DNA from 3 places in the Kocuria sp. CPCC 205261 genome. Region 1 is predicted to be linked to each of the others. Evidence: riboswitches for the same ligand, from Rfam matches in the RefSeq annotation. Region 1 holds a riboswitch; each other region holds the start of a gene.
What was found. A riboswitch is a leader RNA that binds a small molecule or an ion and turns the genes downstream of it on or off. The one in region 1 is predicted to bind S-adenosylmethionine.

Region 1 (3,266 bases):
AGGCCGTGACGTTCGGTGTCCGTGCGGTGGGCACGAGCGGTACGGCGGACGACGCCGCCCGGTTGCGTGAGCTGATCGCGGACCGGTCACGCGCGGCGTCGTCGGCGGCGCCCGAGGTCCTGTACGGGCCGGACGCTGCAACCCGGATCGCGCAGTGGGAGGGTTCGGACCTCGTGCTGAACGGGATCACCGGGAGCATCGGGCTCGCACCCACCCTGGCGGCGCTGGGAGCGGGTCGGCGGGTGGCGCTCGCGAACAAGGAGTCCCTGATCGCGGGCGGTCCGCTCGTGTTGCGCGCCGCGGCGGACACGGGCCTCGAGGACGCGCTGATCCCCGTGGACTCCGAACACTCGGCGATCGCCCAGGCCCTGCGCTCCGGGACGGCCTCCGAGGTGCGCCGGCTCGTGCTCACGGCGTCCGGCGGACCGTTCCGCGGCATGACGCGCGAGCAGCTCACGCGCGTGACACCCGAACAGGCCCTGCAGCACCCCACGTGGGACATGGGGGTCATGGTCACCACGAACTCCGCGACCATGGTCAACAAGGCACTGGAGGTGCTCGAGGCGAGCCTACTGTTCGACGTCCCCCTGGACCGGATCGACGTCACGGTGCATCCGCAATCGGTCGTGCACTCCATGGTGGAGTTCGTGGACGGATCCACCCTGGCGCAGGCGTCCCCGCCGGACATGCGCCTGCCCATCGCGCTCGGAATCGGCTGGCCCCACCGCGTGACCGGTGCCGCCGCGGGGTGCGACTGGACCCGGGCCGCACAGTGGACGTTCGAACCGCTCGATTCGCAGGTGTTCCCCGCCGTGGAGCTCATGAAGCACGCGGGTTCGCGCGGCGGGACGTGGCCCGCGGTGTTCAACGCCGCCAACGAGCAGGCCGTGCACGCGTTCCACCGCGGGGCGCTCGGCTTCACGCAGATCGTGGACATGGTCGAGCGTGTGCTGGAGGATCACGACGGCGTCACGCGGCCCACCCTTGAGGACGTCCTGGGGGCGGAGGAGTGGGCCCGGGCCCGCGCGGACGAACGTATCGCCGGGATGGCATAGGGCCCTTCCGGCGGTCGTCGGCCCATGGCAGGGCCATGCTAGAATTCCGGGTGGATGACGAGATCCGGCGCGTAGCTCTGGCTGGCCGGACGGCAACCCTCTCCCGTAGCGGGGTGCCCCAGATGACCATCCGGTCGCGGTTGCAACAGATCACGGCAAGTGCGGTTCCCCGGAAATCAGCACGTACCCGTCCCTGTGCCCTCATCCAGGGGGGACTGTTCGCCCCGCGAGTCCCCGTCACAGACCCCTGGAAAGGCATGATCATGCGAACCAAGCGTTTGATTCCCGTCGTGTTGGCCACCACCCTGGGCCTCACCCTCACCGCGTGCGGCGGCGGCTCCGAAAACTCGGACCCGGCCGCGGACGGCAAGATCACCGTCGGGATCGTGGGCTCGACCCCTGTGCAGGAAGCGTTGAAGCAGGTCGCCGCGGACAACGACATCACGGTCGAGTACGTGGACTTCAGTGACTACAGCCAGCCGAACCCCGCTCTGAAGAGCGGTGACATCGACATGAACTGGTTCCAGCACATCGCGTACCTCGCCGATTACAACAACAACGCCGGGGACACCATCACTCCCGTGGGCTCCACGTCCATCTTCCCGCTGGGGCTGTACTCCAAGAGCGTGAAATCCGTGGGTGACTTCAAGCAGGGTGACGAGATCGCCGTGCCGAACGACTCGATCAACCTGTCCCGCGCCCTGAACCTCTTGCACCAGCAGGGTCTCGTGGAGTTCACCAAGGACACGATCGCCCCCACCGAGCAGGACATCGACACCGCCAAGTCCAAGGTCACGGTCCGCCCGGTCTCCGCCGAGCAGACCGTGCTGTCCATGGACTCCGTGGCCGCCTCCGTGGTCAACAACGACTTCCTGGACCGCGCGAACATCGATCCCAAGTCCGCGCTGGCTCAGGACGATCCCACCGCGGACAGCGCCAAGGTGTACGACAACCTCTTCGCCGCGACCGAGGCGAACGCGGACAACGAGACCCTGAAGAAGGTCGCGAGCTTCTACTACGACGACAAGGTCCAGGACGCGGAGAAGACCGAGACCAAGGGCACCGCGGTGCCCACCAAGGTGGATCAGCAGGAGCTCAAGGACTTGCTGGCCCGCTACTCGCAGGACCTCAAGGAGCAGACCAAGTGAGCCCGTCCGCCACGGCGGACACCCTGGTCAGTTTCCGGGACGTGAGCAAGGTCTTCGTCACGGGGTCCAAACGCCGCCCGCGCACCGTGACCGCGGTGGACTCCGTGGACCTGGACATCCGCCGCGGTGAGATCTTCGCGGTGATCGGCTACTCGGGGGCGGGCAAATCCACCCTCGTGCGGCTGATCAACGGCCTGGAACCCATCTCGTCCGGGACGCTCGAGGTCGCCGGTAACCGTGTGGACGGGCGCAGCGAATCCCAGCTGGCGCCCATCCGCCGCAAGATCGGGATGATCTTCCAGCAGTTCAACCTGTTCACGTCACGCACAGTGGCGGGCAACATCGATTACCCGCTCAAGCGTGCCGGGTGGAAGCCCGAGGAACGCAAGGCGCGGGTCGCGGAACTGTTGGAGTTCGTGGGCTTGACCGAGCGCGCCGGGAACTACCCCGAGCAGCTCTCGGGTGGTCAGAAGCAGCGCGTGGGGATCGCCCGCGCGCTCGCGAGCAATCCCGAACTGCTGCTCGCGGACGAGTCCACCTCGGCGTTGGACCCGGAGACCACCCAGGAGGTCCTGGGTCTGCTCAAGCGCGTCAACCGTGAGCTGGGGATCACCATCGTGTTGATCACCCACGAGATGGACGTGGTGCGGGCCACCGCGGACCGCGTGGCCGTGATGGACAGCGGTCGTGTGGTGGAGACCGGGACCACCGCGGAGGTCTTCGCCCACCCGCGGGCGCAGACCACGCGCAAGTTCGTCTCCTCGGTCATGCGCACCGTGCCGCGCGCGGACGAGATCGAGAAGCTGCGCCGGGAACACCCCGGGCGGCTCGTGCTGGTGGACGTCACCGACCAGAACCGGATCGGGGACGTGCTCTCGGACGCCGCCCGTGACGGTGTCAGCTTTAACATCGCCTTCGGGGGGATCTCCATCCTGCAGTCACAGTCCTTCGGAACGCTCACGCTGTCCCTGACCGGTTCGGACGAGTCCGTGGACCGCGCCGTCGAGAGTCTGCGCGCCGTCACCACGGTGCGGGAGGTGAGTGAGTGATGGAGTGGTCTGCT
Region 2 (3,266 bases), on a different contig from region 1:
GGTAGGCCAGGTTGATGCCGTCCAGGCCGCCCTCGTCCACCCAGGTCTCGAGCTGATCCGCGACGGTCTGCGCGGAGCCCACGAGGACCGCACCCATCCCACCCAGGGCGCAGTGCTTGGCGATCTCCTCGCGCGTCCACTGCTTGTCCTTGGACTGCAGCGTGAACGGGGTCAGGAAGGACTGGATGGAGTCGGTCTTGATGTAGTTCAGGGCCTCGTCCTCGTCGAACTGGGACAGGTCCACGCCGGACCACCCGCCGATGATCGCCTGGGAGGCCTCCAGGTCCACGTACTGCAGGTAGTCGCGGTACTTCTCCTGGGCCTCCTCGTCCGTGTCCGCGACGACCACGGAGAGCATCGCGTAGATCTTGACGTCGTCACGGCTGCGGCCCTCGGCCTGAGCCCGGTCGCGGATCTTGTCAGTCACGAAACGCGTGAGGTCCGGGCGCAACCCGCCGATGAACACGGCTTCCGCGTGCTTACCCGCGAACGCCTGCCCGCGCGAGGACGCGCCAGCCTGGAAGATTAGCGGTGTGCGCTGCGGGGACGGTGCCGTGAGCCCCGCTCCGGGAACCGTGAAGTGCTCCCCGCTGTGCCGGATGGGATGGACCTTGGTGGGATCCGCGTAGACACCCGTCTCACGGTTCTGAACCACAGCGTCCTCCTCCCACGAGCCCTCCCAAAGCTTGTAGCACACGTCCAGGAACTCCTCCGCGATCTCGTAGCGCGTATCGTGCTCAATCTGGCGCGGCAGGCCCTGGTTCTCCGCAGCGGACGGAAGGTAGGAGGTCACCACGTTGAATCCCACGCGGCCCTTGGTGAGGTGATCCAGTGTGGCGTACTTGCGGGCCAGGGTGTAGGGCTGCTCGTAGGTCACCGCGCTCGTCACGCCGAAGCCCAGGTGCTCGGTCACGGCGGCCATGGCCGAGACCTGCATGAACGGGTCGTTGACCGGGACCTGGGCCCCGTCACGCACGGCCGGAGCCGCGGAGTTCTTGTAGATGTCGTAGATGCCCACCACGTCCGCAAGAAACAGGGCGTCGACCTTGCCCCGCTCCAGCAGCTTGGCCAGCTCCGTCCAGTACTCGATGGTGTTGTACTCGGTGGCCCGGGACCGCGGGTGGCGCCACAACCCGAAGCTCTGGTGATCCACGCAGGTCATGTCGAACGCGTTGACGGAAATCCGTTTGCTCATCTCGGTCAGCCCCTCAGCAGGAACACGACCCGCGCCCCGTGCACCACCTACGGCGGCCTACCTTGCGGGTCCAGCGCGCTTGTGTGGCGCCGTACTTGCCGCATGCGGTGTGTCATGCGGCCCGATCCTCACCTGGGGCACCCCGCTACGGGAGAGGGTTGCCGTCCGACAAGCCAGGGCTAAACGTCGGCACTCGTGATCGTTGTGGCATCGATCCTAACGGGGATCCCCGGTCCTCGGAAACACCTCGGGTTACGGCACGTCACGACGGCGCCCCGGCGCGTCACACGATTTGCACCCGCGGGCTCCCGGCCCGTTCAATGGTGGGGTTCCCATCCGGAGCGGCTGAGAGACCTGGCTCGTTGACGTCGCAGCAACCAGCCCCACGCGGGCAAGGTGCTAATGCCAGGAACGATGGAGTTGATGAATTGAGCCATATCCTCACGCGCCCGGAATCTGCCGTCGACGCCGCGGCGGTCACTTTCGACCGGGTCGGCAAGTCCTTCCCCGCACACCACGGAGCGCATGTCCACGAGGTCCTGAGGGACGTGACCTTCACGGTGCGTCCGGGCGAGATCGTCTCCGTCCTGGGCCCCTCGGGGTGCGGCAAGTCCACCCTGCTACGCGCCGTGGCCGGGCTCGGCACGGCGAGCGAGGGCGAAGTCCGGATTGACGACTCGGTGGTGCGCGAGATCGACCCGCGCTGCGCCGTCGGCTTCCAGGAACCGCGGTTGCTGCCGTGGCGCAGCGTGGCGCGCAACGTGGCACTGGGTCTGCCCCACGGGACTCCCGCCCGGGAAGGGAAGCGGCGGGTGGCGCAGCTGTTGGAGCTCGTCGGCCTGTCCCACCACGCGAATCACCGTCCCTCGGAGATCTCCGGGGGCATGGCACAGCGCGCATCCCTCGCCCGGGCCCTGGCACGGAACCCGCGGGTCCTGCTGTTGGACGAGCCCTTCGGGGCCCTGGACGCCCTGACCCGGATCAGGATGCAGGATCTGCTGCTGGACGTGCACCGCGCCGATCCCACGACCGTGCTCATGGTCACCCACGACGTCGAGGAAGCCCTGGTGCTCTCCGATCACGTGGTGGTGCTCGCGCGGGAAACGGCCACGGGCCCCGCGACCATCGCCGAGATCATCTCCCCCGAGCTGGCCCGCCCGCGCTCCCGCGAGGACAGTGAGATCACCGCGCTGCGCGCCCACCTGTTGGCCCTGCTCGGCGTGGAGCGCTGAGCGCATGGCGCAGTTGTCCCGACGCCGCGCACTGCAGGCACTCGGCCTGTCCGCGCTGGCGCTGCCCCTGAGCGGATGCGTCATGGAGGGCGAAGGTCCGGGCCGCGGTGTGGCCGGCGGTTCCGCGCACGAGATCTACCTGGACTACGCGACCTACAACCCGCTGTCCCTGATCATCAAGGCCAAGGGCTGGCTCGAGAAGGTCGCCGAGGCCCACGGCCAGACCGTGACGTGGGTGTACTCGGCCGGTTCCAACAAGGCCAACGAGTCGCTACGCGCCGGGGTCGTGGACGTGGGCTCCACGGCAGGTTCCGCCGCACTGCTCGCGCGTGCCAACCGCTCGCCGATCAGGACGATCGACCTGTTCTCACAGCCCGAGTGGTCCGCGCTCGTGCGCACCCCGGACTCCCCCGTGCGCGCCGTGGCGGATCTCGCGGGCACGTCCGTGGCCGCGACGAAGGGCACGGATCCGTACTTCTTCCTTCTGCAGTCCCTCGGCGCGGCGGGCATGAGCGCCCAGGACGTCACCGTGGTGAACCTGCAGCACGCGGACGGGCGCACCGCGCTGGACACCGGTCAGGTGGCCGCATGGTCCGGACTGGACCCCGTGATGGCCGCCGCGGAGAAGGCGGGGGACGTGCTGTTCCACCGGCAGTTGGAGTTCAACACGTACGGGTTCCTCAACGCGCGGGAGGTGTTCCTGCAGCTGAACCCCACGGGTGCGCAGGACGTGGTGAACACGTACGCCTACGCGCGGCAGTGGGCGCTGCAGCACCCGGAGGAGGGGATCGCGATCCTCGCGGAAGGCGCGAGCATCGATCGCGACACCGCCCGGCGGG
Region 3 (3,266 bases), on a different contig from region 1:
ACGTGGAACGCACGGACCGCTACGGCCGCACCCTCGCCCGAGTGACCCGCGACGACGACGGGTTGAACGTCAACCAGGCACTCGTCAAGGCGGGCCTGGCAACGCCCATGACCGTGGGCGCCAACAGCACGTACCGGCGAGAGATGGACAGCGCGTACAACGTCGCCCAGGCCATGCAGGTCGGTTTCTTCGACCCGAAGCAGGACTGCGCGCCGCCGGGGGAATCCGCATCCCCCGGCACCACAACTCCGAGCACCGCGAGCCCGAGCGCGACGCCGAGTCCCACCTCGTCCTCCACGCCCACTCCCACGCCGACGCTCGAGGCGCCTCCCGCGGTCGTGGAGGACGAGGTCGCCGTGGGCGATCCGGCACCCCAACCCAATCCCGCTCCGCAACCGAACTACAACTACAACCCCGCCCCCGCGCAGCCCGCGGCACCTCAGCTACCGGCCGCGCCCCGGGTACCTGCTGCCCCGCAGCTGCCGGCGGCACCCCACGTGCCCCCGGCTCCCGAGAGTGATGGCGGTTATCCCGGTTACACCGGCCCCCGGTGCTACGAACCGGGAGGAAAGGTCTGGCACCCATGCTGAGTTGCTGATGACACGCCAAGGCGCGCCCACCCGGTCGGTTGACCGGGTGGGCGTCCCTGTTTTTCGCCGCGCTTTGGTCACGCGGGTGCACCGGCGAGCCGCCGGATGCACGGCGGCCCGAACTCAGGGTTCGTGACGACCGGGGTTGGCGGTCGCGCTGCGCAAGGGGGACGGCGTCGTCGTCGGAGCGGGTGCCTGCGAGGACGCGGACCCGCCCGCGGCCGGCGCCGCGGCTATCGAGCGCGAGACCCAGTTCTCGGGTCCCAACTCGGGCATCTTCATGTCCTGCACGTCGTGGGGCAGGATGACCACGGCAGGGCCCAGGTGCCCCCGTGCGGTCCATTCAGCCCGCTTGGGAAGACGAGCGCGGCGGGAGGCCGGCGGTTCCGTCATCGTTCGTGGGCCTCGTCACGAGGCTGTGCTACGCTCGCTCGTAACAAAGGATCATGAGTCCCGGTGCGAAGCTCTGGCTAACCGGGCGGCAACCCTCCAGCTGTAGTGGGGTGCCCCAGATGAGGATCCGGCCGCCGCGCAACCGCGTGGTCGGCAAGTACGGCGCTCGGAGCTCATCCTCCGGCGTCCTAACGCCGGAGGATTTTTTATATGCCCGCACCCCTCGCAGCGTCAGAACCCGCGCCCGTGACTGGCCCGCCCACGAGGACGTCCTGGCTGGTCCGGCGCCCGCGCCGCTCCACGCTTGTCTCGTTCGAAGTGTTCCCGCCGCGGCCCACCGCGGACCCGGACACTGTGTGGCGCAACATCGACGCCATGGCCCAGGCCGGGCCGGATTTCTTCTCGGTCACCCACGGTCACGCCGGCCATCACGGCGTCTCCCGCGAGGCGCTGCGCCACCTGCGCCGCACGACCAAGACCCCGGTCATGGCGCACTTCACGTGCGGTGGCACGGACCGCGCGGGTCTTGAGCGCGCCGTGGACCAGTTGCTGGACGACGGCGTTCGCGACCTCCTCGCGCTGCGCGGCGACCCGCCCCTGGGTACCGGGGAATGGCGGACCCCAGCGGGTGGCCTGGGCCGGGCCTCCCAACTGGTGGAGCTGATCCGGGACGTCGAACGACGTCGCTTCGGCACCGGGTTCCGCCCGGGTCAGCGACCGCTGTCCGTGTCGGTGGCGTGCTACCCGTCCCCCGCACGAGGCCGCGACTTCGAGGCGGATCTCGCGTCCCTGTGGGACAAGCAGGAGGCCGGCGCGGACTACGCGATCACGCAGGTGCTCTACGAACCCGAGGACTACGCCACGTTCCTGGAACGCGCGCGCTCGGAGGGCATCCACATCCCCGTGGTCGCCGGGCTCATGCCGCTGAGCAACCCTCAAAGGTTGCAGCGCATGACCGAGATCACCGGGGTCCGGGTCCCGGAACGCCTCACCCGGTTCCTGCGCGCCGACACTCCCGAGGAACTGCGCCACCGAGGGGTCGCGGCCACCCTGTCCCTGATCGACGACCTCATGGATCTGGGCTGCGCCGGTTTCCACCTGTACACGTTCAACCGCCCCGAGGCGGCGCTGACCATCCTGGAGCACCTGCGGGTCCGGGATGCCGCACGCGAATACCGAGGCCGCAGCCCCGCGGCCTGACCTCCGCACCAGCCCCGACCGACCCGTGAACCGATCGTGTTGGCTTCGACCGCCACATCCGGGCAGGCCGAAAACCGTTCGTAGCGGCACCACCCACGCTGACGTTCCCCTTACCCCGCCGCGCCGGAGCACACCCGTTGCCGCGGCTCATCACACCCCCTAACCGCCATACCCCACACCAGCTCCGAGGAGTTCCCATGAGCACCCAGCCCGTCCCGTTCCCCGCCGCCACGATCCTGGGCTACCCCCGCATCGGCCCCGACCGCGAGCTCAAGCGCGCACTCGAGTCCTATTGGAAGGACCCGCAACAGCACCCCGCCACCACCGTGCTGGACACCCTCGCCCGGTTGCGTGAGCGCACCGCCACGCGATTGTCCGAACTCGGCCTCACCACGGATCACGCGGTGCCGTCCGAGGGGTTCGCGGTGGACCACGTCCTGGACACGTCCCTGGCGCTAGGCGCGGTTCCCGCGCGGTTCATCGCGGACGGCTACGAGCCCGCCGCCCCGGACACGCCCCGCGGGATCGAGCTGATCACGGCGTTGTCCCGCGGCACCGATCGGTTGGAGCCGCTCGAGATGACCAAGTGGTTCGACACCAACTACCACTACTACGTACCCGAGATCGGCCCGGACACCCCGTTGCGTGCGAACCCCGAGAGCCTCGTGTCCCGCTACCGGACCACCCTCGGGACCACCGGGATCACCACCCGCCCGGTCCTCGTGGGCCCCGTGAGCCTGCTCTTGCTCTCACGCCCCGAGACCACCGATGCCGTCGCAAGTCACCCCCTGCAGCGCCTCGACGACGTCGTGGCCGAATACGCCGCGATCCTGCGAGCCCTGGCTGAGGCCGGCGTCGAATGGGTGCAACTCGACGAGCCGGCCCTCGCCGCGGACGGGTGGAGCGTGGAACGCACCGAACTCGTGGCCGCCCTCGAGAGCGCCTACACCCAACTTTCGAACGAGCAACAGCGCCCCGCGATCCTCGTGACCGTGGGCTACGGCGATGCCGGCGAGGACGCCCAGCTCGCCCTGGCCCACACGAACGTCGACGCCCTGGCCATCGACCTCGACCGCGGGGACG

Region 2: it holds a riboswitch for S-adenosylmethionine, as region 1 does, so the genes downstream of both, RF646_RS10630 (ABC transporter ATP-binding protein) here and RF646_RS10000 (MetQ/NlpA family ABC transporter substrate-binding protein) in region 1, are expected to answer to the same signal.
Region 3: it holds a riboswitch for S-adenosylmethionine, as region 1 does, so the genes downstream of both, RF646_RS08870 (methylenetetrahydrofolate reductase) here and RF646_RS10000 (MetQ/NlpA family ABC transporter substrate-binding protein) in region 1, are expected to answer to the same signal.

What each region holds. Positions count from the first base shown of each region.
Region 1 covers NZ_JAVKPU010000009.1:76,885-80,150, forward strand. Annotated here, with positions in the region: gene dxr (1-deoxy-D-xylulose-5-phosphate reductoisomerase) at 1-1,055, shown strand, start outside; SAM riboswitch class IV at 1,109-1,223, shown strand; gene RF646_RS10000 (MetQ/NlpA family ABC transporter substrate-binding protein) at 1,319-2,203, shown strand; gene RF646_RS10005 (methionine ABC transporter ATP-binding protein) at 2,200-3,252, shown strand; gene RF646_RS10010 (methionine ABC transporter permease) at 3,252-3,266, shown strand, end outside.
Region 2 covers NZ_JAVKPU010000010.1:57,594-60,859, reverse strand. Annotated here, with positions in the region: gene RF646_RS10635 (LLM class flavin-dependent oxidoreductase) at 1-1,204, opposite strand, end outside; SAM riboswitch class IV at 1,282-1,396, opposite strand; SAM riboswitch class I at 1,525-1,616, shown strand; gene RF646_RS10630 (ABC transporter ATP-binding protein) at 1,624-2,427, shown strand; gene RF646_RS10625 (aliphatic sulfonate ABC transporter substrate-binding protein) at 2,432-3,266, shown strand, end outside.
Region 3 covers NZ_JAVKPU010000008.1:6,122-9,387, reverse strand. Annotated here, with positions in the region: gene RF646_RS08880 (thermonuclease family protein) at 1-590, shown strand, start outside; gene RF646_RS08875 (hypothetical protein) at 714-983, opposite strand; SAM riboswitch class IV at 1,033-1,149, shown strand; gene RF646_RS08870 (methylenetetrahydrofolate reductase) at 1,194-2,183, shown strand; gene metE (5-methyltetrahydropteroyltriglutamate--homocysteine S-methyltransferase) at 2,381-3,266, shown strand, end outside.